One region of the Proteus terrae subsp. cibarius genome, then DNA from elsewhere that is predicted to be linked to it. Evidence: predicted binding sites of a transcription regulator. Region 1 holds the regulator's gene; each other region holds the start of a gene.

Region 1 (8,353 bases):
ACACATTACATTTTCATGTTGAACCCTTTGATGGGGCTAATCTAGAACCTGCAGCCTTAGAATTTACAGGTATTGATCCGACCAATCCTTTACGTGGTGCAGTCAGTGAATATGAAGCCTTTCATGCCATTTTTAAAATGGTACGTAAAGGAATGAAGGATGCTGATTGTAACCGCGCCATTATTGTAGCTCACAATGCAAATTTTGATCACAGCTTTGTTATGGCAGCCGCTGAGCGAGCTGGATTAAAACGTAATCCTTTTCACCCTTTTGCCACCTTTGATACAGCAGCTTTAAGCGGATTGGTATTAGGGCAGACAATTTTAGCGAAAGCCTGCATCACTGCTGGTATTCCCTTTGATAGCAAATTAGCACATGGCGCGTTATACGATACAAATCGCACATCATTACTTTTTTGTGAATTAGTTAACCGCTGGAAAAAGCTTGGTGGATGGCCATTACCTACACCTTAAAATCATGGTGTCTCTGGTACATTTATGAATAACAGAAAAAAGCCAGTTCAATGATGAACTGGCTTTTTTATTGAAGATCTCACTATCTTTATACGTTTCAATACCGAGACGATAAAAATGAATTACTGTGCTTCTTCTTCACCACGATATTTATCAGCAGTCTCTTTTAATAACTTCTGTAATTCACCACGCTGATACATTTCTAAAATAATGTCACATCCACCGACTAATTCACCATCTACCCATAATTGTGGGAAGGTTGGCCAGTGTGCATATTTTGGTAATTCTGCACGAATATCTGGGTTTTGCAGGATATCAACATACGCAAAACGCTCACCACAAGCAGAGATAGCTTGAACTGCCTGAGCAGAAAAACCACAACTTGGTAATTTTGGTGAACCTTTCATGTATAAAATAATTGGGTTTTCGTTGATCTGGCGTTCAATTTTTTCAATAGTCGTCATTTGTAAGTCCTTACAGCCTTTTATATTCGATATGCTTTATAGGGGAAAACATGAAAGAAGAATACCACTTTATATTAGAAACCTCTATATAAGTTTAATTATCGATATAAAACAACAGATTGGTACTAAACCACAGTACTATTGATGAGAAAATACACAATGAAACATAAAAAATAAATCAATACGTTACAGATGTTTATAAGTGTGTTTTATCTTGTTATTTCATCTCTTACTACCGACACAATCACTGAATAAAATGTTAGGAGAAATAAAAAGCCTCAATTAAGAGGCTGAGAGCATTTCAATTAAGAAAATTGCCAATGCTCGAATCGATTGGTTCAATTGAAATGACTTATTACTGTATGGTTCCGTTCTCTAAAAGGATCAAACAGCCCAGTGTATAAGTAATATCGCTTATTTCACCTTTTATTTTTGCAGTTTGTCCTTTCTTAATTTTAAGAACATTATCTTCTTCACTTGGTTTTAAAGTATATGAAGCACTGGCTTTATTATTAAATGAAATAGCAACAACTTTAGGTGGTGTTGGTTTATAGAGGTCATATCTGACTACTTCTTCTAAACTTGCGATAGTGGTCACTCTTCCTTCTAAAATAATCCACTTCCCTCTCCATTTTTTCTTCGCCGCAATCTCATTATCACTAAAATCCTTACATATTCCCGCATAAGTCGCTTCAGTTACTGGAGATTCCATTGATGGAACAATTTGGTTTACAGCACTATTAACTGAACGAATAGCCTCGTTTATTTTACACCCTGATAATAATGTGATCATAGATAATAATAACACCGTCTTCTTCATACAAATTCCTTTATAAAGTCAAAAAAAGATAGATAAAATATAAATTCAATAAGATAAAAATCTATTTTAATCAAATAAAACAACGCCCTTGCCTACATTATGGATAAATGTTTGACTCTTTCTAAATCGCTTAATATTTTGAGCTGACAGTATAGAACATAAAAAATAGTAATATAAGTTCTCGTTGTTTTATTTTAAATAAGAAAAATCCTGCCACCCTAAGCTTCCATAAATAAATAAATAAAAAATAAGATAGTCATATTTCGATTTGTTTTACCTATAAAATTAATTTTATTATTTTTATCTTGTGGTTTTAAAATATAATTTACTATTAAATCCAAGATTAAATATTTAATACATTCCTTTATTTGAATTATATTTAGCTATATATTCTTTTATATTTAAGAAGTAACAAGAGAAGAAATAACAATTTTCATCTCAAAATCAACACATTAATTTTCATAATCTATACATTAAGATAAAACGCTACCTTCTTAAAAGGATATAATGTATATAAATGGGTTTGTTATAAACCCTGATGAGTATTAACTATGGACATGATTTTACTGTTTCTTTTAGTGGGATGTATCACTGGCTTTTTTGCTGGGCTACTTGGCATAGGAGGCGGTGCAATCATTGTTCCGGTGGTTATGTATGTGGTCAGTCAACAAGCTATCCCAACAGATATGGTAATGAAAATTGCCTTATCTACCTCATTCTCTGTCATTATATTTTCTACAGCATCTTCAGCGTATTCCCATAACAAACATAAAGCTATTTTATGGCAGCAATTCCCTCTATTATCTCTCGGCACCCTCATTGGTATGTTCGTGGGAACATTTCTGGTACAAAAAATGTCAAACACGATATTACAAGTCGTGTTCTGTATTTTCATGGTATATACCATCTATGGGTTATTAACTAAAAAGAAAGAAGCAGAACGCATTGAAAATGTGAAAGATCCTACGGTTTCAAAGCCAGCCTTAACCATTGGTGGCTCTTTAATTGGCTTTATATCCAGCTTTATTGGTATTGCAGGTGGCACTATCACCATTCCTCTTTTAAGTCATTGGGGATTTAATACACGTAAATGTGTTGCAACCTCGTCTATGATTGGTGTCATAATTGCTTCTATAGGCACAATCATGGGTATTATCTATGGTTGGAATCAAACAAATATTGATAACTATTACTTCGGCTTTATCTATTTACCTGCCTTTATCGGAATAAGCATTACCAGCGTACTCTTCGCACCCATCGGTGTAAAAGTTGCTTATCGCCTACCAATTCCTAGAGTTCGCCAAATATTTGCATTATTTCTATTCTTAGTCGTCGTGAAAATGATGTATACGCTTATTATGGGATAATCGTGTGCTCTAAAAAATAATAGAATAGATGAGGGAAATAATTATTTTATTTTTCCTCATCTATTCCTATAAATAACAAATAAAACCAATGCAGTCTAAAATACAGCATATATCATAGCTAAAACAATTAGCTACAATATATTTATTTAGCATTAAAAACTGCTCCTTGTTGCCAATCAAGGACTGAAATTCCCATCTTATTTGCTAATTTAATAACAACAGGAAGAGCTTCATCTACTTTAGAGTAAACAAAACCAACGACTGGAATTTTGGTCATAAAATTATTGATTAAGGGCCCATCACACCATACGCTGTCATCTATTTCATCGTCAGGTAATTCACAAATACACGGATATAGATGAGAGATTTCTTGGTAAAAAAGCAACATTAATGGGCTTAACTCCTGAATATCTTCATCGTCATATTTTTCAAAATATTCACACGCTTTTTCAAAATCATTCGGGATGGGAAAATCAAATAGTGCTACGTTATAACTCATTTTAACTCCTACACTCTATTTGTATAAATTCAATATGAAATACGGTTGCTACAATAAATATACAAATTTCATTAAATCACATAAATAGAATAAAATTTATACTCCCCCCATTTTTACATCTCTTCTTACAAATGCGCTTTTGCTACTTTACGTGCAGGCAAGAGGGATATACTCTTATGAATATAATTAATCTATATGGCTTATAACTATAGATAAAAGATATTTAGCTGTTATTTCAGCAGATTTTTGTTAAAATAATTAGCAAAATAGTAACAACTTAGTGATTCATTTGCCTCATTCTATCAATTCAAATGATTTTGATTGAATGATTTCAGGCACAAAACCCGAAATAGATAGTTTAAAGGAGTACGCAATGTCTTTCGAATTACCAAAATTACCTTATGCGTTAGATGCTCTTGAGCCACACATCTCTAAAGAAACTTTAGAATATCACTACGGCAAACACCACCAGACCTATGTAACCAATTTAAATAATCTGGTTAAAGGTACTGATTTAGAAAGCAAATCTTTAGAAGAAATCATCAAATCTACTGATGGCGGTATCTTTAATAATGCTGCTCAAGTATGGAACCACACTTTCTACTGGAACTGCTTAGCACCAAATGCAGGTGGCGCACCAACAGGTAAAATTGCTGATGCTATCAACAAAGCATTTGGCTCTTTTGAAGAGTTCAAAAAGCAATTCAATGATGCTGCAGCTAAAAACTTCGGTTCAGGTTGGACTTGGTTAGTTAAAAAAGCTGACGGTTCAGTTGCAATTGTTAACACCTCTAATGCTGCAACTCCAGTTTCAGGGGCAGACAAACCACTGTTAACAGTAGACGTATGGGAACATGCTTACTACATCGACTACCGTAATGCACGTGTTAAATATTTAGAAGAGTTCTGGGCACTGGTTAACTGGTCATTTGTTGAAGCTAACCTGGCTTAATTGAGCTTGATAATCAAAGGTGAGTGATTGAGATTCATTTTTGGTGACAAAATAACAAAGGGCCTTGAGCCCTTTGTTATATTCAGATATTCGATAATCTATTATTTAAATTGATCGAATATTCTATAAAGCAGTGATTAGAACAACATAGTCGAAAATAAAACAATCATAACAAGCGCTGCTACTGCTGTACTCAAACCAAATTTCAGATCCGTATCCATCTATTTCTCCCTCAAAATGATTATAATACACATTTTTAACCATAACCTTGTCATGGTTAATTATTATCACATATCAAAATTTGCTAAAATAGCGACCAGTGCACAATTTATAACATTGATTAATACTTTCACTTTTGAGCTAGATCATACAAAATTCACAGCTAATCGCTAAATTATTGCCAGTGTTTGCCCTATGTATGACTATACTGGCAGTTAAACCATAAAATTAGATAAAAGAGACCAATGAAGGTCAGGAGTTTTCCACACCATGGCAACAATAAAAGACGTGGCAAAACGCGCAGGCGTATCAACCACGACTGTTTCTCATGTGATCAACAAAACACGTTTTGTTGCTGAGAACACACGGGCAGCAGTTTGGGCCGCTATAAAAGAATTAAATTATTCACCTAGTGCCGTTGCGCGTAGTTTAAAAGTCAATCACACCAAATCTATTGGCCTGTTAGCCACGTCCAGTGAAGCTCCTTACTTTGCTGAAGTGATTGAAGCTGTTGAAAATAGTTGTTACAGCAAAGGGTACACACTGATTTTATGTAATTCACATAATAACCTCGATAAACAAAAAGCCTATTTAGCGATGCTGGCACAAAAACGTGTTGATGGATTATTAGTCATGTGTTCTGAATATCCCGATCACCTTCTTACTCTTTTAGAGGGCTATCGCAATATTCCAATGGTTGTCATGGATTGGGGTAAAGCGCGTGGCGACTTTACAGATACCATTATCGATAACGCTTTCCATGGTGGTTATATTGCGGGTCGTTACCTTATTGAGCGAGGTCATCGTGATATTGGTATTATCCCAGGCCCATTAGAACGTAATACAGGTGGTGGCCGCTTACAAGGTTTCTTAAAAGCCATGGAAGAAGCCAAAATCACAGTCAAAGACGAATGGATTGTACAAGGCGACTTTGAGCCAGAATCTGGCTATAAAGCTATGTACCAAATGCTAAACCAAAAACATCGACCGACTGCTGTCTTTTGTGGTGGTGATGTGATGGCGATGGGTGCAATTTGTGCTGCGGATGAACTTGGCCTGCGTGTTCCTTTAGATATTTCTATTGTTGGCTATGACAATATTCGAAATGCACGCTATTTTACACCCGCACTAACAACCGTCCACCAGCCAAAAGAACGTCTAGGTCAAATGGCATTATCGATGTTGCTTGATCGTATCGTCAATAAACGCGAAGACGCCCAAACAATCGAAGTTCATCCACGATTAGTTGAGCGCCGTTCAGTTGCTGACGGTCCTTTTATCGACTACCGTCGTTAATTCATATTTATTTAGCTACCTGATTTCTAGCGAAGCCATTCCTCATTTAAGGTTTGGCTATCTCCAAGATAATCTAACAACCATGTCAAAGCAGGTGATTCACTTTTATCGACCCACGTCAGGCAGCATGGGCTGTCTGGCAATGGTTGTGCCAGTTGCAAAGTTACCAACTTACCTTGTTCAATTAAAGGTTCAGCACGGTGCCAAGGCACCATTCCAACGCATAATCCCGCTAACAAGCACTCAAGCCCCATATCCCATGTCGGAACAACCATTCTACGCTGATTATTGAGTGCCCATGTATCACGTTTTGGTAAACTGCGCGAGGTATCCTCTAAACATAAACTTGGATAAGGTCGCATTTCATCATCCGTTAGTGGATGTTGTGCTTTCACTAAAGGGTGATCAACATGGCAAACACAGCGCCAAGGCATAAATCCCATATCTCTAAAACTATAACGTTCACCGATTGGTGAGGCTCTTGTTGCACCAATGGCTAAATCAACACGACCATTAACTAAGGAGTCCCATACGCCATTAAACACTTCAGGGTAGACATACAGTTCTATATCCGGAAAATGGCGGTAGAAGTCGAGAATAAGTTGTTGTGTTCTTTCAGGTTTAACTATGCCATCAACTGCTATACTAAATTGACCGCGCCATCCATTAGAAACCTGTTGACAAAGGTGCCGAGTGTCATTCATTTTTTTGATAACAGACCGTGCTTCTTTGATGAAAATTTTACCTGCGTCGGTTAATTCCACATCACGATGACGGCGCTCAAACAAAGGAACGGCAAGCCATTCCTCTAATTGCCGAACAGTGTAACTAACGGCAGATGGCACTCTGTGCAATTCTTGAGCAGCCGAGCTAAAACTTCCTGTTCTTGCGACTGCATCAACAACTTCTAAAGAGTATTCTGACCACATAGAGTTTATTCCTTTGAAAATTTTTCACAGCATTAACCAAATATTCCCGTTTCACAAGTAAAATAGGTCTTAGTTACAATATATAAAATGTTCTACATCACATAGCATAGAAAATAAAATGAATTCTAAAACATCCACACAATCAAAAACACCTATGAGCTTTATGGTGTACCTAGCCGGTTTAAGTATGCTAGGTTACTTAGCTATTGATATGTACTTACCTGCATTTGGTATGATGCAACGTGAGCTCTCTATCAGCGAAGGTGCTATTAGTAATAGCTTAAGTATCTTTTTATTTGGCTTTGCTGTTGCTCAGTTACTTTGGGGACCACTTTCTGACAAAGTCGGTCGTAAACCTATTCTTCTTATTGGTTTAAGCCTTTTCTCTTTAGGCTGCCTTGGTATGCTGTGGGTTGAAAGTGCAACTGGCTTACTTGCTATGCGCTTCCTACAAGCTTTCGGCGTCTGCTCTGCTGCTGTTATTTGGCAAGCTCTTGTCATCGACCGTTTTGATGAATCTCGCGCTCAGCACGTTTTTGCTTTAATTATGCCACTGGTTGCATTATCACCAGCACTTGCTCCTTTAATTGGTGCTTCATTATTAAATCACGGTGGCTGGCGTATGATTTTTATGCTGTTAATGGCCGTAACGTTAGTTCTCATGTTACCGACACTAATGCTAAAAAACATTAAACAAAAATCAATTACAGATGCAAACCAATCTTCTGCATCATTTATAACTTTACTAAAATCCCCTCTCTACACAGGTAACGTATTAGTTTACGCTTCTTGTAGTGCAGGTTTCTTTGCTTGGTTAGCAGGCTCACCAATCATTCTTGAAAAGATGGGCTACTCTCCACAGGATATCGGTTTAAGTTATATTCCACAAACTATTGCCTTTATGGTCGGTGGTTATGGTTGTCGTATTTTACTGTCAAAAATGACAGGTAAAACACTGCTACCACTGTTATTAATTGGTTATGCTGTCAGTATGACTGCCTTATACCTTGTTGCTAAATTTACGGAACCAACATTGACAACTATTTTAATTCCGTTCTGTATTATGGCTGCAATGAATGGTGCATCTTATCCAATCGCAGTATCTAATGCTTTATCTGCTTATCCTGAAATTAGTGGTAAAGCAGCTGCGTTACAAAATGCGCTTCAACTGGGTCTTTGTAGCTTAGCAAGTTTTATCGTATCTGCATTTATTAGCCAACAACCTCTGATTAACACCACAGCAATTATGGCGTTAACAGCAATTCCAATGGCAGTTGGCTACTTTATTCAGCGTAATAAATCTGTTACCAAACACACAGTTCAAACCGCAGAAT
Region 2 (8,353 bases), 1.3 Mb from region 1:
GACACTTGCGTTAAATTTGCATCAACAATATCAACAATTGGGCGTTCACAATAAAAATAGTGTGAAAGAGTAGGGTGACACGCCAACTTCATTTTTTTCATTATACTCGCATTTTTATCAATAGAAGAATTGGCGAACAATATACTTGGTTGTGAATGTGATTGAAATAAATTAAAAGATAAATTGATTTTTTTATGCATTTAAAATGCATAAATCAGTACATAGATAAGTGGGGGAATGGATAAGTTTATGAGAGAATAAACTTATCCATTTTGCATTATTGGGTAATTGGAGACGGTTTTTCGATATAGACCGTTTGAGATGGAAAGGCAAAATCAGCGCCATGTTTATGCACAATCTCAATTATCTTTAAATAGACTTCTTGCTGAGCTTCAAGCCACTGTGCCCATACCGTTGTTTTAGTAAAACAATACACCATGATATTGAGTGAAGAATCTGCAAACTGATTAAAATAGACTAACAACGTTTGTTGTGTATCGATTTTGTCATTTTGCATCAGCATGGTGCGAATATCTTCAACGATCACGCCAATTTTATCTGAATCTTCATAACGTAAACCGAGTTCAGTTTCAATACGTCGATTAGTCATTCTTCCGGGGTTTTCCACACTAATAGAGGAAAAAATTGAGTTAGGAATATAAAGTGGTCGATGATCAAACGTGATGATTTTGGTAATACGCCAGCCAATTTCAACTACTGTGCCTTCAATATTACGATCAGGAGATCGAACCCAATCACCAATATTAAAAGGACGATCGAAATAGAGCATGACACCCGAGAAAAGATTACTTAATACATCTTTACTTGCCATGCCAATGGCGATACCACCTAATCCGCCAAATGTCATTAAGCCGGATAAGCTCATACCAAAATGCTCACCGAACAATAAAATGATAATGACAAATAGAGTGATTTTAAATATACGAGAAATAATACGAGCAGAAGTAGGGTCACTACCTTTTTTAATCTGAGATTGTTCTAATCTATTAATAAGCAGAAAAAACTTACGCATTAAAACTAAGGCTATGCCGACGTAAGTAAAGAAGTTAATCATCCTAAAGGAGATAAAGTGAAGATTAAAATCGACTACAGCCATTTCACAATATTGGCTTAAGATAAGCACTAAACTACAAAGCAAGATAGCTTGACTGATATGAATAATAATATTTCTACGGCGTTTTTTCTTTTTATCATGAAAAAGAGATACGACGACAAAACCAACAAAACAGGCTAAAGCAATGCCAACACCTATTGAGTATTTTATTATTAATGCATCATTCATCAGCTTAATATCTCCTTAGAAAATGCGTTCTTATAATACGAAACTCACTATCTTGCTTATTTAATGGTTACTTTTCTTGCTCACTTGCATGCTGAAATTTAGGATAGACTGGTGGTTTCATAAACAGTGTTATCGCTAAAATCAGTAAAACAGGGATGGTTAAAATCAAGAACGCAGGTGTAAAACTACCTGAAATATCTTTGATTGCTCCAGCAAAGAAAGGTGCTAAACAAGCCAGTGTTGAAATTAAATTCATCACTGAAAACAGCTCAAGGTAAGGAGAGCGACCAAAATAGTTAGCAAGCAAAATACTTGATGCTAAAAACGTCATGCCATAACCGATACCGACACAAACCGTAAATAAGAGCAGGTAAACCCAAGAATTCGCCATACTTAGCGCGAGCAACCCAATGATAATAATACTTAAACTTGCGATAAGTAATTTTTTAGGTTCTAACCATTCACCAATAGCCCCACCTGCTAGGCGCGAGAAAGCATTAATAAATGCCATACTACTCAATAGTGTTGCGGCAATAGTTTCACCAAAACCATTTTCAATAATATGTGCAACAGCAAAACTATTGACCGTGATCCCACACCATAAAAAGGCCGTATAAGTCGCAGCAATAACATAAAATTGCCATGTTCTTAAAGCATGACGAGCCGTCCAAATCTCTTTAGTTTGATAGATACGTTTTGTGGTTTGAAGTTGGCTAATTTTTTTTGCGTGCTCTTGTTCTTTTGTGCCTTCGCGTAAAAATAAAATAGTGAGAAGAGTAACGAGAGTAAGTGTGATCGCTGAGATAAGCCAGTGCATTCGCCATGTATGCCATAAATGGGTTGCTAAAAAATAGATCCAAGGCCCAGCAACACCACCTAATCCACCAATGGTAAAATAAACACCAAAGGCAAAGGACTGTTTTTCAAATAAGCGGGAAATAACATAAGTACCAGGTACAGTAGCCAGTAGCGTAAAACCAATACCTAGCAGTGCAGTACCGAGAAAATAACGTGCAATGGTGTATGTTTCATAAAGAAAATAGAAACCGCTAACAAAAATGATTAATCCGATAAGTAGTGTAAGGCGAACACTTAATTTACGGATCAGCAATGTGGGTAAAAAACTCGCAAGACCGCAGGTTAATCCTAATAACGTAAAGCCAAGGCCTGCTTGAGTCCAGTTCCACTCTAGCTCGTTTATCATACTGGGAAGAACAACGCCTAAAGAAGTAAATGTGGTTGCGGTAGCTAAAAAATACACAAAGCCTAATAATATCAGCATACTCCACTGATAAACGGGCCCAAAAATCTCTTGCGTGGCTTGCATCCTGACTCCATCAAATGGGTGCAGTAACCTGAATAATCAGGAGAAAATAGCGAATAACAGACCTCTTTATCTAAGGTCTGTTCGTTTAAAGGCTATTATTCTCTAACTTTATGAGTCGGACTGCTAGCTTAATTTTTCTAAAGCCCATTTGATAGGGTACTGATAGGCATCATCAAGCATCAAGCTTAATGATTTGAGTGTCTCTTTCAGTGGTTGATTATCGCGATGTACAAGATTGAGATGACCCACTTTGCGGACAGGGCGAACTTCTTTTTCATACCAATGTAAATGAACTAATGGTAATGAAAGCCATTGAGGGTTGACATCAGTACCAATCAAATTAACCATTACTGCCGATTGGCAAACTTCAGGTTTTGGCATAGGTAAATCTAAAATTGCACGTAGATGTAACTCAAACTGGCTAATTGAGGCACCATTTTGTGTCCAATGACCACTGTTATGAACTCGAGGGGCTAATTCGTTAATAAGTAATTTATCACCAACGATAAAGCACTCCATCGCCATTACACCCACATAATTGAGCTTATTAAGGATGGCGGTCAGCATTTTTTCCGCTGATTGTTGTAGTTTTGATGCAGGCGTTGGTAATGCAACACTCATGCGTAAAATGCCATCTTGATGCAGGTTGTGAGTCAAAGGGTAGAAAACACAATTTCCGTTACTATCTCTCGCACCTACTAATGACACTTCACCTGAAAAAGGAATACCTTGCTCAACAATACACTCACCATAAATTTCAGCGGGTAATTGTTGTTCTTCACCGGGATGAATGCGCCATTGACCACGACCGTCATACCCACCAACACGGCGCTTCACAATAATAAAATCACCCAATTGAGCGAAGATATCAGACCATTGTGTTGGTGATGTTAATGGTTGCCAAGGTGCTGTTGCTAAACCTAGCTCATCAAGAAGTTGTTTTTGAGGCAATCTATCGGCAAGCAATGGGAAAATGTCACGGTTTACAAAGTTAGTATGACGTTCTAATTCTTTGGTGAGTGCGGTTTCAGGCCAGCGTTCAATTTCAGCTGTGATTATGCTTTTTTGATAGGGAACGGCTTCAGGCTCTGCATCTAATCCTACTGGATAAACTGCAATTCCTAAAGGCTCACCGGCTTGTCTTAGCATTCGCCCTAGTTGGCCATTTCCAAGAACACAAACTGGCTTCATAGTGCCTCCCTTGGATCAGGGTTATTTAAGACATCATCAGTTTGTGCTGTACGCCATGCTGTTAGTGCTTCAAAAATAGTAGGGGAGTGTAATGCTAAAATTTGAGCGGCTAATAAAGCCGCATTGGCGGCACCTGCTTTACCAATCGCTAAGGTTCCCACAGGAATACCTTTCGGCATTTGCACAATAGAGTAAAGGCTATCAACACCGCTTAATGCAGCACTTTGAACAGGAACACCTAATACAGGGACGAGTGTTTTTGCTGCGAGCATACCTGGTAAGTGGGCAGCACCGCCTGCTCCTGCAATAATGACATCAAAACCATTACTTTTGGCTTGTTCTGCAAAGCTAAATAACTTATCAGGGGTACGGTGTGCAGAGACAATCTCAACATGATAAGGAAGTTGTAGTGCGTCTAGTACATCAGTGGCATGAGACATTGTTGCCCAGTCACTTTTAGAACCCATTACAATAGCGATACGAGCGGAAGAGGTATTTAGACCAACTTGAGAAGACATTACTTAACTGCTCCTGTAAGCATAAACGGATATAGCCTAATAAACTGAGCATGATAGTATCACGCTAACACGCACAGGAAAACGTTTGCGTAAAGAAAAAAAAGCCTTTTTATGAAGAAAATAAGCAAAACAACTTAAAAGGGAAAATGAATAAGTTCTATTTTTTCAGCTGTCACTTTAAACATAGAACCTTCAGTATGCCAAGCACCTAATACACCACGATAATGTATTTTATCATCAATATTAACAGTATGAATTGCCGGGCGATGAGTATGACCATGGATCATCCATTCTGTATTGAAATGCTTAAAAGTATCAATCACAGCCTGCGGGTTAACATCCATGATGGCATCAGACTTATATTGATTTTCATGCTGGCTACGTGAACGCATTTTGTCAGCAATACGCAGTCGAATAAATAGAGGCAACAACAAGAATAAACGCTGAATAAATTTATTATGTACTTTTTTGCGGTAACGTTGATACGCTTCATCATCTGTACAAAGTGTATCACCATGCAAAATTAGGATGCGATGCTTCTCAATTTCGAGCACTTTTTCTTGTGGAAGTAAGGTGATACCACTCTCTTTTGCAAAACGAGAGCCAATTAAAAAATCACGGTTTCCATGAATAAAATAACAAGGTACTCCTGCATTTTTTAGCGTCATCAGAGCTTGAGCAATTTGTTGATGTAAAGGATTAGGATCATCATCACCTATCCAAAAATCAAAAAAATCACCTAAGATATAAAGTGCTTTTGCATGAATAGCTTGTTCTTTTAAAAAGCGAAGAAAACCGGCAGTGATTGCCGGTTCATGTTCACTTAAATGCAGGTCTGCAATAAAAAGCGTACACATAAAAAGTGAGGCTTATTCGCTAACCGTTACACTTTTAATGATGATATCTTCGCGAGGAACGTCTTGGTGGAAACCGCTACGGCCTGTAGAAACAGCTTTAATTTTATCAACAACGTCCATGCCTTCGACAACTTCAGCAAAGACACAATATCCCCAACCATTTGCATTTTCAGCACGGAAGTTTAAGAAATCGTTGTCTGCAACGTTGATAAAGAACTGAGCCGTAGCAGAATGTGGATCGTTCGTACGAGCCATTGCTAATGTACCGCGGTTGTTTGCTAGGCCATTGTTTGCTTCGTTTCTTACAGGTGCTTTGGTCGCTTTTTGGTTCATACCTGGTTCAAAGCCACCACCTTGGATCATAAAACCATTGATGACACGGTGGAAAATAGTGTTATCGTAGAATCCTTCTTTACAGTAGTCTAAAAAATTTTCTACGGTTGCAGGCGCTTTGTCTGCAAATGTATTAATCACGATATCGCCGTAATTGGTATGAAAAGTAACCATATTCAGATCCTAATATAATTTTAGCTTTACCCAGATTTGGGCATAAACAACAGTCCCGTTTTTATATCACAGTTGCCTAATTTAGTCAGTATGCATCTTTTTCTCGCTCTACTTTTTCTTGCCAAATAAATCAGTAATAGAAAGAAAAAACACTTTTCGCCAAAATTTAGCCAAATAATAGAAGTTTGATTGTTCACTATCAACGATTGAACAGTGAAAATAAGCGTTAAGCAGAGTAAGATAAAAGCCCTAATCTTGCGTTTGCTTTGACTGCAAGATCCAATATCCTTATTAATATCATGCTATAGTAGTTGTTATTTTCTTTTATATAAAAACGTAATAAACACGTACAGTTGAAAACGGGAACGTCCACTGATGCTAAAGATTTTTAATACTCTCACTCGCCAAAAAGAAGAATTTAAACCTATCCATGCAGGAAAAATAGGTATGTACGTGTGTGGCATCACTATTTATGACTTATGCCATATTGGTCATGGACGTACATTTGTGGCGTTTGACGCCATAACCCGTTATCTGCGTTACTTGGGATACGATGTTAACTATGTGCGCAACGTAACGGATGTAGATGATAAAATCATCAAACGTGCGATTGAAAATAATGAAACATGTGAGCAATTAACGACTCGTATGTTAGCTGAAATGCATAAAGATTTTGATGCATTAAATATTGCTCGCCCTGATTCAGAACCACGTGCAACACACCATATTGCTGAAATTATTGAATTAACAGAAGCATTAATTAAACGTGGGCATGCTTACGTTGCCGACAATGGCGATGTGATGTTTGCGATTGATACTGATCCTGATTATGGCTTACTTTCTCGCCAAGATTTAGAGCAACTACAAGCCGGTGCTCGTGTTGAAGTGGCTAACGTAAAACGCAATCCAATGGATTTCGTCTTATGGAAAATGTCTAAACCTGGTGAACCAAGCTGGGCGTCTCCATGGGGAGAAGGTCGCCCCGGTTGGCATATCGAATGTTCTGCGATGAATGGTAAAGAATTAGGACATCATTTTGATATTCATGGTGGCGGTTCAGACTTAATGTTCCCTCATCATGAAAATGAGATTGCACAGTCAACTTGTGCCCATGATGGCCCTTACGTTAATTACTGGATGCACTCGGGTATGGTGATGGTAGACAAAGAAAAAATGTCTAAATCACTTAATAACTTTTTTACTATTCGTGATGTATTGGCTTATTACGATGCTGAGACTGTGCGTTATTTCTTATTATCAGGCCATTATCGTAGTCAACTTAACTACACTGAAGAAAACTTAAAACAGGCTCGTACGGCATTAGAACGCCTCTATACTTCATTACGCGGCACTGATGCAGATGCACAACCTGTGGGTGGCGAAACGTTTGAAGCACAATTTATTGACGCAATGAACGATGATTTCAATACACCAGAAGCTTATTCAGTCTTGTTTGATTTAGCGCGTGAAGTGAATCGTCTAAAATCAGTTGATATGAATGCGGCAAATGGCTTAGCCGCAGTATTACGTAAACTGGCTAAAGTATTAGGGTTATTAGAGCAAGAACCTGAAAGTTTCTTACAAAGTAGTGCTAAAGCAGATGATGCTGGTGAAGTTGAAAAAATTGAATCGTTAATTCAACAGCGTAATGATGCTCGTAAAAATAAAGATTGGGCTGCAGCTGATGTCGCTCGTGACGCATTAACAGCGATGGGGATTGTTTTAGAAGATGGCCCTCAAGGAACAGTTTGGCGTCGTAATAATTAATACAATGATTGAGTAGTTACACTTAATACATGTTTAATATAAAAATATCGGATATTAAATATCCGATATTTTTTTGTCTGATGATTAATTTATTGACTAATAATACTCGTTTTTCTTTCGTTATCTTTTTGTTTATCTTCAAAATAAGAAATCACATTTTCAGAGAAAAAAAGCCGATGCGTTAAGATAACGATAATAGAAAAAACAACAAAGCTAATCTCTGACATATTTGTTAATGACATCGAAATACTAAGCATAAAAAAGAGCGAAATAGATAAACATACCCATGAAATTTTCAAAAAAGAGTAAGCATTTCTACTATTTCTAGCTAGTTTTATCCATGCTGTAACTTGCATTATCATTGTTATAACTAGACACAGCATGATGAAAAAACCCACTAGTATTGTTTGGCCACCACCCATTGCCATTGCTAATAAATAAATTGGCGCCCCAGCAACTAATATAAATAAACTGATACCTAAAAATAATACTGAAATAACTTGGATCCATAAAAGTACTATGGGCCTTTCCATAATTTCTCCTAAAAACAGAAATAAGTTTTTATTGGTTTTAGAATATCTTTGTTAAAATTTATTAAAGTGAAGTTTATCGGATAAATGGAAAAAATAAAGTTTGATTTAATAATAAATAAATATTAATCAATTAAAGAGATTCTATTTTAGAGTTTTTATAACATAGCGTTAATATATTGAATAAAAAAGTGGTAACTCTACTTATTATTATTCAATTTACCACTATGCTATTAGTTATAATTTTAGGGGAGTTAATTCTACTTCTGCCATCATTTTTGCTAATTGTTCACGATCGTGAATACCAACATTGGTTTGACTTACCGCAAGTGCAGAAACAGCAGTAGCAAGAC
Region 3 (8,353 bases), 1.9 Mb from region 1:
GGGTACGATTGTTGGTAACCTGAAGCTTAGAGGCTTTTCCTGGAAGCAGGGCATCAATTGCTTCACCACCTTAGTGGTTCGTCATCACACCTCAGCATTAAGTGACCGGATTTGCCTAATCACTCTGCCTACATGCTTGAACCGGGACGACCGTCGCCCGGACAACCTAGCCTTCTCCGTTCCCCCATCGCAGTTACCACCAGTACGGGAATATTAACCCGTTTCCCATCGACTACGCTTTTCAGCCTCGCCTTAGGGGTCGACTCACCCTGCCCCGATTAACGTTGGACAGGAACCCTTGGTCTTCCGGCGTGCGGGTTTTTCACCCGCATTATCGTTACTTATGTCAGCATTCGCACTTCTGATACCTCCAGCATACCTCACAGTACACCTTCGCAGGCTTACAGAACGCTCCCCTACCCAACGAACGTATCCTTAAATTCGCTTATCGGGCTTTCGCCTCGACTTTCATGGACGCATTGACGTCACTTCGTTCCGTCAATCGTGTCTCACTCAAACAAATTTAAGTGATACGTTCGCTGCCGCAGCTTCGGTGCATGGTTTAGCCCCGTTACATCTTCCGCGCGGGCCGACTCGACCAGTGAGCTATTACGCTTTCTTTAAATGATGGCTGCTTCTAAGCCAACATCCTGGCTGTCTGAGCCTTCCCACTTCGTTTCCCACTTAACCATGACTTTGGGACCTTAGCTGGCGGTCTGGGTTGTTTCCCTCTTCACGACGGACGTTAGCACCCGCCGTGTGTCTCCCGTGATAACATTCTTCGGTATTCGCAGTTTGCATCGAGTTGGTAAGTCGGGATGACCCCCTAGTCGAAACAGTGCTCTACCCCCGAAGATGAATTCACGAGGCGCTACCTAAATAGCTTTCGGGGAGAACCAGCTATCTCCCGGTTTGATTGGCCTTTCACCCCCATCCACAAGTCATCCGCTAATTTTTCAACATTAGTCGGTTCGGTCCTCCAGTTAGTGTTACCCAACCTTCAACCTGCCCATGGATAGATCACCGGGTTTCGGGTCTATACCCTGCAACTCATTCGCCCAGTTAAGACTCGGTTTCCCTACGGCTCCCCTATACGGTTAACCTTGCTACAGAATATAAGTCGCTGACCCATTATACAAAAGGTACGCAGTCACCCCATCCTCAAATGTCCCGCTTGCTTTTACTGTCAAACTGGCTCGATTTTTTAACTTCCGTTGCTCGTGTACTTCTATGTACACTGCGCGACGGCTTGAAAAAATCAATCCACTTTGTAGGTAAACGCTGCGCTGTTTTCGAGTGGTTTGTCCAATCACTCAGTGCGAGGCACTTGAGTGATGGGGCTCCTACTGCTTGTACGTACACGGTTTCAGGTTCTTTTTCACTCCCCTCGCCGGGGTTCTTTTCGCCTTTCCCTCACGGTACTGGTTCACTATCGGTCAATCAGGAGTATTTAGCCTTGGAGGATGGTCCCCCCATATTCAGACAGGATAACACGTGTCCCGCCCTACTCGTCGAGTTCACAATAACAGCATCTTCGGATACGGGGCTATCACCCTTTACTGCCGGACTTTCCAGACCGTTCTCCTGATGCTGCTATTGATTAAGACTCTGGGCTGTTCCCCGTTCGCTCGCCGCTACTAGGGGAATCTCGGTTGATTTCTTTTCCTCGGGGTACTGAGATGTTTCAGTTCTCCCGGTTCGCTTCATTAACCTATGTATTCAGTTAATGATAATATCCATTGGATATTGGGTTTCCCCATTCGGAAATCGTCGGGTATAACGGTTCATATCACCTTACCGACGCTTATCGCAGATTAGCACGTCCTTCATCGCCTCTGATTGCCTAGGCATCCACCGTGTACGCTTATTCGCTTAACCTCACAACCCGAAGATGTCTTCTAAAACGGATTGCTACGCTTCATGATTTCGACGTTGGGCAGTGCTCGCAATGCTCACATACTTTAAGTATGCTCCGCTTGCTGTGCGCTGTCCGCCTTGAAATCATTTTGCTCGCATATCCTTTCTGAAGAGTATTTTCAGATTTGAGATTTTGAGAGACTCATCAATATACCTCGGTGATATATTGATTTGTTTTCAATTTTTCAGCTTGTTCCAGATTGTTAAAGAGCAAAATAATTCGCAGTATACTATTGCTAATATACTCTGAATTATTGTTTTATATTCAAGAGATTATGGTGGAGCTAAGCGGGATCGAACCGCTGACCTCCTGCGTGCAAGGCAGGCGCTCTCCCAGCTGAGCTATAGCCCCATAATGCATTCTTTAATACCGTTTTGTTTCTCAGGTTTCTTTCTTATTGGAAGTGTTCCTTTAAGTAAGAATTGAGCCAATCGCAGTGAGACAAGGCGTGAAGTCACGAAGTTTACATCAGTAAACGAGTGATTTCACAACGCAGTATCAATACGATTTGGTAGGCCTGAGTGGACTTGAACCACCGACCTCACCCTTATCAGGGGTGCGCTCTAACCACCTGAGCTACAAGCCTATACCGGTATTTCTGCTCGTTCTTCATCAGACAATCTGTGTGAGCACTGCACATAACACGTATCTCTTAGGTAAGGAGGTGATCCAACCGCAGGTTCCCCTACGGTTACCTTGTTACGACTTCACCCCAGTCATGAATCACAAAGTGGTAAGCGCCCTCCCGAAGGTTAAGCTACCTACTTCTTTTGCAACCCACTCCCATGGTGTGACGGGCGGTGTGTACAAGGCCCGGGAACGTATTCACCGTAGCATTCTGATCTACGATTACTAGCGATTCCGACTTCATGGAGTCGAGTTGCAGACTCCAATCCGGACTACGACAGACTTTATGAGTTCCGCTTGCTCTCGCGAGGTCGCTTCTCTTTGTATCTGCCATTGTAGCACGTGTGTAGCCCTACTCGTAAGGGCCATGATGACTTGACGTCATCCCCACCTTCCTCCGGTTTATCACCGGCAGTCTCCTTTGAGTTCCCGCCATCACGCGCTGGCAACAAAGGATAAGGGTTGCGCTCGTTGCGGGACTTAACCCAACATTTCACAACACGAGCTGACGACAGCCATGCAGCACCTGTCTCAGCGTTCCCGAAGGCACTCCTCTATCTCTAAAGGATTCGCTGGATGTCAAGAGTAGGTAAGGTTCTTCGCGTTGCATCGAATTAAACCACATGCTCCACCGCTTGTGCGGGCCCCCGTCAATTCATTTGAGTTTTAACCTTGCGGCCGTACTCCCCAGGCGGTCGATTTAACGCGTTAGCTCCAGAAGCCACGGTTCAAGACCACAACCTCTAAATCGACATCGTTTACAGCGTGGACTACCAGGGTATCTAATCCTGTTTGCTCCCCACGCTTTCGCACCTGAGCGTCAGTCTTTGTCCAGGGGGCCGCCTTCGCCACCGGTATTCCTCCACATCTCTACGCATTTCACCGCTACACGTGGAATTCTACCCCCCTCTACAAGACTCTAGCCAACCAGTTTCAGATGCAATTCCCAAGTTAAGCTCGGGGCTTTCACATCTGACTTAATTGACCGCCTGCGTGCGCTTTACGCCCAGTAATTCCGATTAACGCTTGCACCCTCCGTATTACCGCGGCTGCTGGCACGGAGTTAGCCGGTGCTTCTTCTGCGGGTAACGTCAATTGCTAAGAGTATTAATCTTAACACCTTCCTCCCCGCTGAAAGTACTTTACAACCCTAAGGCCTTCTTCATACACGCGGCATGGCTGCATCAGGCTTGCGCCCATTGTGCAATATTCCCCACTGCTGCCTCCCGTAGGAGTCTGGGCCGTGTCTCAGTCCCAGTGTGGCTGATCATCCTCTCAGACCAGCTAGAGATCGTCGCCTAGGTGAGCCTTTACCCCACCTACTAGCTAATCCCATATGGGTTCATCCGATAGCGCAAGGTCCGAAGAGCCCCTGCTTTGGTCCGTAGACGTCATGCGGTATTAGCCACCGTTTCCAGTAGTTATCCCCCTCTATCGGGCAGATCCCCATACATTACTCACCCGTCCGCCGCTCGTCAGCAAGAAAGCAAGCTTTCTCCTGTTACCGCTCGACTTGCATGTGTTAGGCCTGCCGCCAGCGTTCAATCTGAGCCATGATCAAACTCTTCAATTAAAAGTGTTTGATGCTCAAAGAAATCGAAAACTTAGCTATTCATAAATGAATTTACTTTTGTTGTTCACTCTTCAAGACTTGATACATCTAATATTTTAGAAGATATCGTCTCTGCGAGTGCCCACACAGATTGTCTGATAATTTGTTAAAGAGCAGTGCAACATTCGCTGCCGTTTCCGGTCTTCTGCGTTATTGCGAGGAGGTGCATTCTACATCTTCCTCATTCAGTGTCAAGCGTTTATTTACAAGGCCTTCCACTTTTTTCTTCGTTCTCTCGGCTAACTCACTTAGCGTGGTTTGCCGTGACAACGAGGACGCATTATAGGGAGTTTTCTGAGGCTGGCAATAGTTTTTTTAAGAAAAAAAATCGTTTGCTTAATTCCACAGCAAAACACCCACTTATACGCACTTATCAACAATTTTATCCACAGAGCACCTTTTTATATAAAATTAGCATGTCAAACGCAATCGTTTGCGTTATCATGACGGTCGATTAAGTAAGATTGATTTTGTGTCCATCTTCTGAAATGTTAGTTAAGCAAACACAATCTCACTGTATTAATGTGATTTAACTTCACCATTACTACCGTTATACCAACCCCAAGGGATAAAACTCATGCAACATCTTCGTCCTATCCGCCGTGCACTTTTAAGTGTGTCTGATAAAGCAGGTATTTTAGAATTTGCTAAAGCACTTGTTGAAAGAAAAGTAGAACTCTTATCTACAGGTGGAACCGCACGTCTATTAGCAGAAGCTGGCTTACCGGTTATTGAAGTCTCCGACTACACAGGCTTTCCAGAAATGATGGATGGCAGAGTGAAAACACTGCATCCTAAAGTACATGGTGGGATCCTAGGTCGTCGTGGACAAGATGATGCAATTATGGAAGAACATGAAATTCGTCCTATCGATATGGTCGTCGTAAATCTTTATCCTTTTGCTAAAACAGTAGCTCATCCAGATTGTTCATTAGCAGATGCTGTGGAGAATATCGATATTGGTGGACCAACAATGGTTCGCTCCGCGGCAAAAAATCATAAAGACGTTACGATTGTAGTAAATAGTAATGACTATGAAAGAGTGATTGAAGAAATGGATAATCACGAAAATAGCCTTACTTTAGATACACGCTTTGATTTGGCGATTAAAGCCTTTGAACACACAGCTGCTTATGACGGAATGATTGCTAACTACTTCGGCCAGAAGGTTGCACCTTATTATGGTGATACTTCACAACCATCAGGTACTTTCCCTCGTACCTTAAATCTGAACTATATAAAGAAACAAGATATGCGTTATGGTGAAAATGCTCACCAGCAAGCAGCTTTCTATATAGAAGAGAATATAGAAGAAGCATCTATTGCCACTGCAAACCAATTACAAGGCAAAGCACTTTCTTATAACAATATTGCTGATACTGATGCAGCATTAGAATGTGTGAAATCATTTTCCGAGCCGGCATGTGTTATTGTGAAACATGCAAACCCTTGCGGTGTTGCAATTGCGAACACGCTCGCACAAGCATATGACAATGCATTTAAAACCGATCCAACCTCTGCATTTGGTGGCATTATCGCATTCAATCGCCCATTAGATGCAAAAACAGCAAGTGCCATCATCGAACGTCAGTTTGTTGAAGTGATCATTGCGCCTTCTATTAATAATGATGCATTACCAATTTTAGAAACTAAACCAAATGTTCGTGTATTAGCTTGTGGTCAATGGCAAGAAGCCAAACCAGCATTAGATTTCAAACGTGTTAATGGTGGGCTGTTAGTTCAAGATCGTGACTTAGGTATGGTAAAAGAAGAAAACTTAAGAGTGGTCACCCAACGTCAACCTAGTGAGCGTGAACTTAAAGATGCACTCTTCTGCTGGAAAGTCGCCAAATTCGTAAAATCAAATGCCATTGTTTACGCTAAAAACGATATGACAGTCGGTATTGGTGCAGGGCAAATGAGCCGTGTGTATTCTGCAAAAATCGCAGGTATTAAAGCTGCTGATGAAGGTTTAGAAGTTGCAGGTTGTGCAATGGCATCTGATGCATTTTTTCCATTTAGAGATGGTATTGATGCAGCAGCACTTGCCGGCGTGACTTGTGTTATTCAACCTGGTGGCTCAATTCGTGATGATGAAGTGATCGCAGCTGCAAATGAGCATAACATCGCAATGATTTTCACCAATATGCGTCACTTCCGTCATTAATAAGGTATTGATATGAAGATTTTGATTATTGGTAATGGCGGTCGTGAACACGCTTTAGCCTGGAAAGCGGTTCAGTCGCCGCTTACAACACACGTTTTTGTTGCCCCTGGTAATGCAGGCACTGCATTAGAAAGTGGTGTTGAGAATGTCGCTATCAGTGCAACAGATATTCCTGCATTAGTCGCATTTGCTCTCAAAAATAAAATTGATTTGACTATCGTGGGCCCTGAAGCACCTCTGGTTATTGGTGTTGTAGATGCATTTAAAGAAGCGGGATTGACCATCTTTGGCCCAACAAAAGGAGCCGCGCAGTTAGAAGGCTCTAAAGCCTTCACAAAAGATTTTTTGGCTCGTCATAAAATTCCAACTGCGGATTATCAAAATTTCACAGAAATAGCACCTGCACTTGAGTACCTTAATAAAGTAGGCGCACCAATTGTTATCAAAGCAGATGGTTTAGCCGCAGGTAAAGGCGTTATTGTTGCTATGACACAAGCTGAGGCTGAAGCCGCAATTAAAGATATGCTGGCTGGCAATGTTTTTGGTGATGCAGGTCATCGTATTGTTATCGAAGAATTTCTTGATGGCGAAGAAGCTAGCTTTATTGTGATGGTTGATGGTGAACACGTTATTCCAATGGCAACAAGCCAAGATCATAAACGTGTTGGTGATGGAGATACTGGACCTAATACAGGGGGAATGGGAGCATATTCACCAGCACCTGTAGTTACACCAGAAATCCACCAGCAAGTAATGGAAAAAATCATTTATCCAACAGTAAAAGGAATGGCTTCTGAAGGCTATCGTTACCAAGGTTTCCTTTATGCAGGACTGATGATTGATAAACAAGGCATTGCTAAGGTTATTGAGTTTAACTGTCGTTTTGGTGATCCAGAAACTCAACCTATTATGATGCGTATGCAATCTGATTTAGTTGAGCTGTGTTTAGCTGGAGCAAAAGGTAACTTAAAAGATAAAGATTCTCTTTGGGATCCTCGTCCAGCTTTAGGAATTGTGATTGCAGCTGGCGGCTACCCTGCAGATTATCGTCAAGGTGATGTTATCAAAGGCTTAACACCAACATCATCAACAACAGCAAAAGTATTTCAAGCAGGAACAACACTCAATGACAAAGGCGACGTTATCACTGCTGGCGGGCGAGTATTATGTGCGACTGCATTAGGTGATGATATCGAGCAGGCTCAACAAAATGCTTATGCCTTAGCGAAAGATATTCATTGGAATGGTAGTTTTTATCGCCATGATATCGGCTATCGAGCGATTGCGCGCTTAAAGAAATAAATTACCAACAACAAAAGGGAGTGATCACAAGCTCTCTTTTGTTGGTTCCCATTTACAAAAATCGTGTTCTGCAACCATAAGTAATTGCTTACCTTCTGGTGAATCAAGCCAAGCAACATAAGAAGGCTTACTTGAATTACGTGTTCTTGTTTTTAACCAACGTTGTTCTGGACCTTCAAATGAAACACTCACCTTCTCACCAGCACATGTTGTCATCGTATTTTGATACCAAATACCCTGTACTAAATTTACTTTCCCAATAGTAAGCGCTTCACTAATTTCACGCTCTTTACTTGCAGCAAATACCATTCTTAAACGCTCATCTTCTGTCAATGCTCGTTTTTGCTTCTGGCTTTCTTGTTGCATGAAAATAACTTCTCCTCGTTTATTTAAACGAAGATGCCAAGAGGAGGGATCATTTGGATTGATAACTTCAGAGCGAACTTGCCAAAGCTTATTTTGACGATACTCATAGAATGTGATGACAGTTTCTGGCTTTTTATAAAAGCTATAAACACTCATGATCACTTGAGGCTCTGACGCTGTATTATTTAAACGCCATAGCCGGACAACACCTTCATCTGCAATATAACCTGTTGCAGAAAACTCAGGTAGTTGCACAGTAGAGGAGCAGGCGCTGAGCAAAAAAGCAGATCCTATTGCTAACAGCCCCTGTCGTTTCAACAAAAGGGGAGTAAATCCCCCTCTATTGTTCATTCCGTTCAAA
Region 4 (8,353 bases), 1.3 Mb from region 1:
CACTTCAGCTTTGTTACGAGTCCAAAGGGCTTGCGCTTTATTAATTTTTTCCCATGTTACAGTGCCGTCCTCTTCATTTTTTGTTTCAATTTCAACAGGCAAAGAAATATGGTCGGAATATTTACTAATAATGCTACGTAGACGCCAATCATCTAAATACTCATCTTCACCTTCACGTAAATGAAGCGTAATCTCAGTACCGCGATCTGCTTTTTCAATATCAGCAACGGTGTAATCACCTTCGCCTTCAGACTCCCAAAAAACACCTTTATCTGCACTTTCGCCAGCTGCACGAGTGCGTACTGTCACTTTATCTGCAACGATAAACGCAGAATAGAATCCGACACCAAACTGACCAATTAGTTGGCTATCTTTAGCTTGATCTTGCCCGATAGATTCTAAGAATGATTTGGTACCTGATTTTGCAATAGTACCGAGGTTATCAATGACTTCATCGCGAGTCATACCAATACCATTATCACTGATAGTCAGAGTACGAGCTTCTTTATCAGTGGAAATGCGCACATGCAACTCACCATTATTCTCATAAAGCGCTGCATCTGATAATGCACGGAAACGCAATTTATCAGCCGCATCTGATGCGTTCGAAATCAATTCGCGAAGGAAAATTTCTTTATTGGAGTAAAGAGAATGGATCATTAATTGAAGAAGTTGTTTAACTTCTGACTGAAATCCTCTTGTTTCCTGACCTTTCATACTCATTTTTACCTCAATTAATCCTAATTTGGCGAAAAAAATCAATATGAGTAAAAAGTGGGGATAGTTAAGCTAGTTTCAAGGGTCGAGTAAAAAATTAAGCGAATAAAAGTGATTAAGCACCTTATATGATTAAATTTTGAGCCCAAACAACATCCTTGTGTGTTTTATTACATAATAGTATTGTTTGGGCTTATCATTCTGAAAGCTTTATTAAAGAAGGAACCTTAACGGTAATCGCTATTTTTGGGCATCATTTACAATGATAGCGTTAGCACCTGCGTTTGCTTCATCTAATGCATGTTTTATTGTATCTGCATGAGCGAGTACAACACCTAAACGGCGAGTGCCGGCAATTTCAGGTTTAGCAAAAAGGCGAATTTGGCGATCCGCCTTCAACGCTTTTTCAATACCAGAATAAACGATATTTGTACTATAAAGCTCCGGTAAAATAACAGCTGATGCACAAGGGCCTAATTGGCGAATACCACCAATGGGATAACCTAAAAAAGCACGAACATGAAGCGCGAACTCTGATAAGTCTTGAGAGATTAATGTCACGAGCCCTGTATCATGAGGACGAGGGGAAACTTCATTAAAGAATACCTCATCACCTTGAACAAATAACTCGACACCAAATAAGCCATAGCCCCCTAAGTTCTCAACCACTTTACTCGCAATATGTTCTGCTTTAGCAAGTGCGATATCACTCATCTTTTGAGGTTGCCACGAACTTCGATAATCCCCTTTTTCTTGTCGATGACCAATAGGGGCACAAAAATGGATACCGTCAACAGCATGAATAGTCAGTAAAGTGATCTCAAAATCAAACGGGATCATTTTTTCAACAATAACGCGTCCTTTTCCTGCTCTCCCACCCTCTTGCGAGTAAGTCCAAGCCTGATCCAAATCGTTTTCATTACGAATAACACTTTGCCCTTTTCCGGATGAACTCATGACGGGTTTTACAATACAAGGGAAGCCTATTTCTAAAGCGGCTTTTTTAAAACTCACTTCATCATCAACAAATTGATAGTTTGATGTAGGTAAATGTAATGTTTCTGAGGCTAATCGACGAATGCCTTCTCTATCCATCGTCAGCTTTACCGCACGAGCGCAAGGAACAACTTTTTGCCCCGCCTGTTCTAATTCAACCAGTAACGTTGTTGCAATAGCTTCAATTTCTGGAACGATAAAATCAGGTCGCTCTTGTTCAATAACTTGCTTTAATGCATCACTATCAAGCATATTTACAACATGATGGCGATGAGCAACATGCATAGCAGGAGCATTCAGATAGCGATCAACAGCAATCACTTCAATGCCTAAGCGTTGGCATTCAATCGCGACTTCTTTGCCTAATTCACCAGCACCCAATAACATCACTTTTGTTGCATTTGCTGTAAGAGCCGTACCCAGCACTGTCATTTTTTATCCTCACCATTAATAAAAACACAATTACGCAAACGATTGCTTTTCGTATAGCATAGCGGATTTAACTTGATAGAAAAATAGCCAGACAAAAAAATAATCAAACAGGGAAATAATACAATTACACCGTTTGGCTACGTTTTCCTTTTTGGATTTTTAGATAATTCAGGCGTTTTCGGATAAGTGCTAAGATACAACATAAAAGCCCTAACCAAATTAGAGAGAAACTCACGCCTTTTACTTCATCAAAAGCTTCATGGAATAAGAAAACAGCCAGTAAAAATTGAATAGTAGGCTCAATATATTGAGCTAATCCAATTACAGTTAATGTGGTTCGTTTGACTGCAGCGGTAAAGAACAATAACGGAAGTATAGTGACTGGTGCGGTTAGAATATAATAAAAACGAGTCAGATTATCTGCAGAAGGTAGTGCGCTTTTATCTGTTATAAACAACCAAATAGTAGCGCCTATTGCTAATGGCATTAACCAAAGTGTTTCCATAAATAAAGAGGTGATCACATCAAAACGAATAAACTTACGGATTAAGCCATATACAGCAAATGCGCCCCCCATCATGATAGCCAATACAGGTAATTCACCGTACATCCACAATTGATAGCCTACACCCGCACAAATTAAGGTAACAGCCCATTTTTCTGCTGAATTAAGCTTTTCTTTAAGAAATATCACACCTAATAAAATAGAGAAAAGCGGATTAATAAAATACCCCAAGCTAGCTTCTAATACTTGTTGATGTGTTAACGCATAAGTAAACGTACACCAAGAAACAGCCATAGCCATTGAGCTAAATAGACACATAAAAACAGAGCGCTTATCTTGTAAAACCGCGCGCCATCGTGTTCTATTTTTAATAAAGAGTCGTACGAGTAATAAAAGAGGGATAGACCAGATCAAACGCTGAGCCAACATCTCTAATGGTTGTGCTCCGGGTAACAGCCGATAAAACAGAGGGGTTATTCCCCAAAGAATATAAGAAAAAATGGCTAATACCGCGCCCGATTGAGCCCACATTTAATGTTCCATCAATAAAAGTCAATAAGATTTAATATCATACGCTTAAAACAGACAGAACAATATGATCAGCATCGCTGATTGATCAAACATCAATACAACCAAATAGACGGGATAAAAAAATCTCCATAAATAACCACTCCGAGAAAAGTAGTTATAAATGGAGAATAGGAAAATACCATTAAGGGAAAACCGTGGTAAAAACCACAACCAGAAAAAAATGGGTAAATTGTTAGAAAATCTCCCTAACATGTAAAGGTGGCTGTTGCTGAACAAAATCATGTAATTTTTTACGACTTGGTGCCGCAGCTATCGCCCCTTTTTGAGTGGTGGCTAAAGCACCACAAGCAGCTGCTTGTGTTACTATTTTTGATAGATATTGCTCATCTTCAGCAAAACCATATTCAGCAAGCGCGGCTAACAAACCGGACATAAAGGCATCACCGGCACCTGTTGTATCAATGCATTCAACAGTAAAGGCACTAAATGCAACTTGAGTATTTGGTGTTAAAACCAAACAGCCTTTAGAGCCTTGAGTGATCACTTTTAAACGAGCGGGATAACTTTCTAATTTTTTAAGTGCATTATTCAATGTCACTTCTTGTGTCATCCACGTGAGCTCATCTTCTGATAATTTTAATATGTCTGCTTTATGCGCATAATTATCGATAATTTCACGCATTTCTTCATGATCACGCCACATTTGAGGTCGTAAATTAATATCAAAACTCAATAGTGAATCACTTTCTTTAATGCTTTTGATTGCACAATCTAAGGTCGAGCGACAAATAGGATTCACCAATGCTAAGGAGCAAAAATGCAAAATATCTTTTTCGAATGCAGGTAAAGATTTTTCTGTTAAAAATTGATCAGCAGACTCTGCAACTAAGAAAGTAAAATCACGCTCACCATTTTCTTGTAAAGAGACAAGTACAGTACTGGTACGGTGAAACTCATCAAATTCCATTGCACGAGTATCGACACCCAGATCAAACAGTGTTTTTTGCATAAAATGGCCGAACGCATCTTCACCTACACGTCCAATAAAACCACTTTGTTGACCAAGCTTGGCAACGCCTGCAGCAACATTGACTGGCGCACCACCAGCACATGCTTCATATTGCATGTTTTGCAATGGGATCAAGTCAACAACAGCGTCACCTAAAGACCAGACTTTCATAATCTCTCCTGAAGATAAGCAATTATTTTTCTTAACTATATTCTGTTTTTATGGCTATTCATAACGAATAAATCAAGATATTGCTCGTAAATCCACACTGATAACGTTAACATAATGAGATAATATGATAAAGTCAATCTCATACATCGTATTTTTTTTACTCAACATGTTATCGTTAACAATAAGAGTAATAGTGTGATTACATCTGTTCTTTACCCTTTCTATGCTCTTAAAAACACACTAATAACTCTGATATATAATAAGGATAATGATATGAAACACCGCTTAGAACAATCAACAAAAGCCTTAAGTACTTTGATTGAAAAACGAGGCAATAAATTTTATCCCCAGTTTCATTTGGCCGCACCTGCGGGTTGGTTAAATGATCCTAATGGTCTTATTTATCATGATGGTTTATATCATGCCTTTTATCAGCATCACCCTTATTCTCAAGATTGGGGGCCAATGCATTGGGGACATGCCACAAGTACAGATATGATCCACTGGCAACATCAACCTATTGCGTTAGCACCAGGGGATGACTACGACAAAAGTGGTTGTTTCTCAGGATCAGCAATTAGTCATGAAGGCAAGCTCTATCTTTTCTATACAGGACACAACTGGTTAGCAGACGAAGGTGATGATAGCCAAATCTATGAAGCGCAATGTGTTGCTATCAGTGAAGATGGCATTCATTTTGAGAAAAAAGGGATCGTCTTAGAACCCCCTAAAGGTTATATGCATTTTCGTGATCCTAAAGTTTGGTATCAAGAAGGCAAATGGTGGATGGTTGTTGGTGCTCGTGATGAAAAAGATCAAGGACAAGTTCTGCTCTTCTCTAGCGACACCTTATTTGTGGAAGGCCAGCAGTGGAACAACGATTACACTGTTTTAGGGAAAACGGATGATAAAAATGTCTATATGTGGGAGTGCCCTGATTTCTTCCCTATTAGCCAAGAAAACGAATTTGCAATCGTCTTCTCACCACAAGGAAAACGAGCCGAAGGATATCAATATCGCAATCTCTTTCAATCAGGTGCATTAATCGGTAAATGGGCACCAAATCAGCCCTTTAAACTACAAGGACACTTTATTGAACTTGATAATGGCCATGACTATTATGCGCCACAATCATTTACAACACCGGATGGTCGTCGCGTTTCTATGGGATGGATGGATATGTGGAATTCGCCCATGCCTTCAAAATCCGAATTTTGGTCTGGCTGTTTTACACTCCCTCGTGAAATCACTTTTGATAAATCCAAAAATCGCTTACGCATGATCCCCGTTAAAGAAGTCGAATCATTACGCCAAGAAAAACAGACTATCCAACCATTAACACTCAGTAATCAATCCATAGAACTAATCAATAATACTTCAGCTATCGAACTCAACTTAACGTTATCTTTAGACAGCCTCGCTGAAAAATTTGGCCTATGGCTAGGCGAAGGGCTTGAGCTCTTTGTTGATAATCAATCACACCGTTTAGTTCTTAATCGTCATTATCCTCAGCACAATATAAGTGGCGCTCGAAGTATTCCATTACCTGAAGGTTGTGAATTGAATTTACGTATTTTTATTGATCGCTCATCAATTGAAATCTTTGTAAACAAAGGCGAATTCACCTTTAGCAGCCGATATTATGATCAACAAGATATTCAAACTTTACGTCTTTTCGCCATTAATGGTGATGCAACATTAATTAATGGTGAATATTGGCAGTTAAATAGTATTTACTGATATTGATAAGATAAGTAAGACGTGAGTCTTTAAATAGACTCACGTTCAACTAATTGGCAAGGTACGTATACCGTATCTCTATGGTTCCGTTCTTGAATGATATGCAACGTTGCTTCTTTACCTAATTCATAATGAGGCAATTGTACCGTTGTTAATGGTGGATAAAACAACTCTCCTGTACCAATCATATTGTCGTATCCCAAAACAGCCACTTGCTCTGGAATGCGTAACCCCATAGAAAGTAAAACTTGATACGCTAGAAATGCAATACGGTCATTACCACAAATGAGAATATCAAAATCTGCTTTTTGCTGAATACAATGCTTTTTCAATATTTCAATCACATCACGGTAATGTTCATCTCCAAACATCATCGTATATTGTTGTAGATCCGACAATGGTAACCCCGCCTCTTGCCAAGCATCCTCAACAGCTTTACGACGAATAGGGCCTGCTACAGACTCTTCAGGTATATAGAAGCACAAAGGGCGACGATACCCCTTTTCGATGACTTTTTTCATCGCAAAATACTGCCCATGATAATCATCGGGAATATAAGTTGGAAAAGTGTGCGTTTTATCCAAACAGTTTGCTAACACTAAATTCTTATCAAGCAACTTTTCATGCACGGTGATTTCACGCAACCCCATCGTGGTATAAATAATACCATCTGGACGTTGAGCCAAAAGTTGCCAAATGGCATTTTCATAACAATCTTGTGCAGTCAAATTGACAACAAATGAACTCCAGCCAAATTCTCTTGCAGTTTGTTCTATGGATAAAATCATTTCCACAGAAAATGGTGTCGTTGCGGTATCAATTGCCAGAACACCAATTGATGATACTTTTGTTCCTTGACCACGAATTTTTCGTGCAGAATAATCTGGAACATAGTTAAGTTGATCAATCGCATTTTGGACTTGTTTCAGTGTTTCTGGTTTTAATAACTCAGGGTTATTAATCGCTCTTGAGACTGTCATCAAAGAAACGGATGCAAGTCGAGCTACATCTTTCAGTGACGCCATAGCATTGGCTCGATTGGTTTATTAAAAAGGAACGATAGAAATAAAGTGCTATTTTACAAGAAGTAAAGTCAAAAAGCCACAAAGGGAATTGTATTGTAACTAAATGCAACTATTAATTGCCTCATAGATAGAGGCCTAAATATATTATTTTTTTACTTATTAAATGGGTTTAATATAGTTAAAATCACTTACGAGAAAAAACTTAGTTACAATTAATAATAGTTATCTCCTTCCTTCAATATAGAAATAAATTATTCTTATCTATAAAATACAAATATTGAAACAAAACAAAGTTCTGATATTTTATCTATAATATAATACAGAAGTATTAATCATTTTTAATTTGATATATTCTGAATATGGCTCCGTTACGTGAATGTCACCCTACACAAAAAAACTTATAAATTAGTCAAATTTCGTTACTCATTCACTTTTAGTGAAAGAGCAGAGTAAAACCAGGAGCAACATATGGAATCAATAATCCACTTAATCACTTTTGAAGATGACAGTACAAAAGTTCAGCTTAAAGCCGTTCTTTCTTCTTTAGCGGCTAACGTGAAAACCTATTCAAATGAACAGGCTTTCTTGAAATACTATTTTTCATCAACAAAAGGGGCTCATAAAGAGTGCATCATAATTAATACAAAAAACAGTGCGGCGCCATCAATTGCACTGATTAAAGAACTCAATAAATTGAGAAACATCATCCCTGTTATTATTATTTCAGGGGATAGTTCCATTGAGAGTTGTCGTAGTGCATTTAAATCAGGGGCTTTTGAATATTTAACTCGCCCTCTAAATGTGAATGAACTTCTTAATATTGTCTCGGAATCTTTCCTACATTATGAAAGTGAAGTTGAGCAATTCCGAACATATATATCTCTAAAAGATAAATTTGGTAAGTTATCTAATAGAGAAAAAGAGGTTATGGAGATGATCCTTGAGGGAAATACGAGCAAAGAAGCGGCAGAAAAACTTTCTCTATCGCCTCGTACTGTAGAAGTACATCGTTCAAATATGTATACAAAATTGAAAATAAGATCACTACCACAATTAGTTCAAGAATATGATTTCTTTAAGAAATATGATTTAAGAGCAAATTAATTCACAACGTGATTTCTATTTATCAATGGGTTGTATTATCTAGCGATATAACAATATGACCTGTTTAATTTTCATTATATTTTATTAGTGAGAGAAAACTATACTTCTAAAAATATTCTATTT

Evidence for each region. The regulator PurR, encoded in region 1, represses purine synthesis genes. The targets are predictions, from matches to a motif close to CANGCAAACGTTTGCNTG.
Region 2: purE (5-(carboxyamino)imidazole ribonucleotide mutase) is a predicted target of PurR. The motif match lies at 4,414-4,431, and genes of this name have one in related genera.
Region 3: purH (bifunctional phosphoribosylaminoimidazolecarboxamide formyltransferase/IMP cyclohydrolase) is a predicted target of PurR. The motif match lies at 4,580-4,597, and genes of this name have one in related genera.
Region 4: purT (formate-dependent phosphoribosylglycinamide formyltransferase) is a predicted target of PurR. The motif match lies at 2,177-2,194, and genes of this name have one in related genera.

What each region holds. Positions count from the first base shown of each region.
Region 1 is NZ_CP047349.1:1,652,511-1,660,863, reverse strand. It holds gene rnt (ribonuclease T) at 1-473, shown strand, start outside; gene GTH25_RS07770 (Grx4 family monothiol glutaredoxin) at 596-937, opposite strand; gene GTH25_RS07765 (OB-fold protein) at 1,293-1,757, opposite strand; gene GTH25_RS07760 (sulfite exporter TauE/SafE family protein) at 2,309-3,124, shown strand; gene GTH25_RS07755 (hypothetical protein) at 3,267-3,623, opposite strand; gene sodB (superoxide dismutase [Fe]) at 3,997-4,575, shown strand; gene cydH (cytochrome bd-I oxidase subunit CydH) at 4,713-4,796, opposite strand; gene purR (HTH-type transcriptional repressor PurR) at 5,065-6,090, shown strand; gene punR (DNA-binding transcriptional activator PunR) at 6,117-7,019, opposite strand; gene punC (purine nucleoside transporter PunC) at 7,138-8,353, shown strand, end outside.
Region 2 is NZ_CP047349.1:2,903,651-2,912,003, reverse strand. It holds gene GTH25_RS13475 (ornithine decarboxylase) at 1-101, opposite strand, end outside; gene GTH25_RS13470 (mechanosensitive ion channel family protein) at 278-1,303, opposite strand; gene GTH25_RS13465 (MFS transporter) at 1,371-2,630, opposite strand; gene purK (5-(carboxyamino)imidazole ribonucleotide synthase) at 2,754-3,821, opposite strand; gene purE (5-(carboxyamino)imidazole ribonucleotide mutase) at 3,818-4,339, opposite strand; gene GTH25_RS13450 (UDP-2,3-diacylglucosamine diphosphatase) at 4,474-5,196, opposite strand; gene ppiB (peptidylprolyl isomerase B) at 5,209-5,703, opposite strand; gene cysS (cysteine--tRNA ligase) at 6,079-7,470, shown strand; gene GTH25_RS13435 (hypothetical protein) at 7,560-8,003, opposite strand; gene fruK (1-phosphofructokinase) at 8,238-8,353, opposite strand, start outside.
Region 3 is NZ_CP047349.1:3,565,521-3,573,873, forward strand. It holds rRNA gene GTH25_RS16340 (23S ribosomal RNA) at 1-1,878, opposite strand, end outside; tRNA gene GTH25_RS16345 (tRNA-Ala) at 2,194-2,269, opposite strand; tRNA gene GTH25_RS16350 (tRNA-Ile) at 2,428-2,504, opposite strand; rRNA gene GTH25_RS16355 (16S ribosomal RNA) at 2,576-4,118, opposite strand; gene purH (bifunctional phosphoribosylaminoimidazolecarboxamide formyltransferase/IMP cyclohydrolase) at 4,735-6,324, shown strand; gene purD (phosphoribosylamine--glycine ligase) at 6,337-7,626, shown strand; gene GTH25_RS16370 (DUF1481 domain-containing protein) at 7,651-8,313, opposite strand.
Region 4 is NZ_CP047349.1:2,939,055-2,947,407, forward strand. It holds gene htpG (molecular chaperone HtpG) at 1-723, opposite strand, end outside; gene purT (formate-dependent phosphoribosylglycinamide formyltransferase) at 958-2,145, opposite strand; gene rarD (EamA family transporter RarD) at 2,270-3,181, opposite strand; gene GTH25_RS13590 (PfkB family carbohydrate kinase) at 3,414-4,361, opposite strand; gene GTH25_RS13595 (glycoside hydrolase family 32 protein) at 4,635-6,101, shown strand; gene GTH25_RS13600 (LacI family DNA-binding transcriptional regulator) at 6,131-7,126, opposite strand; gene GTH25_RS13605 (response regulator transcription factor) at 7,595-8,230, shown strand.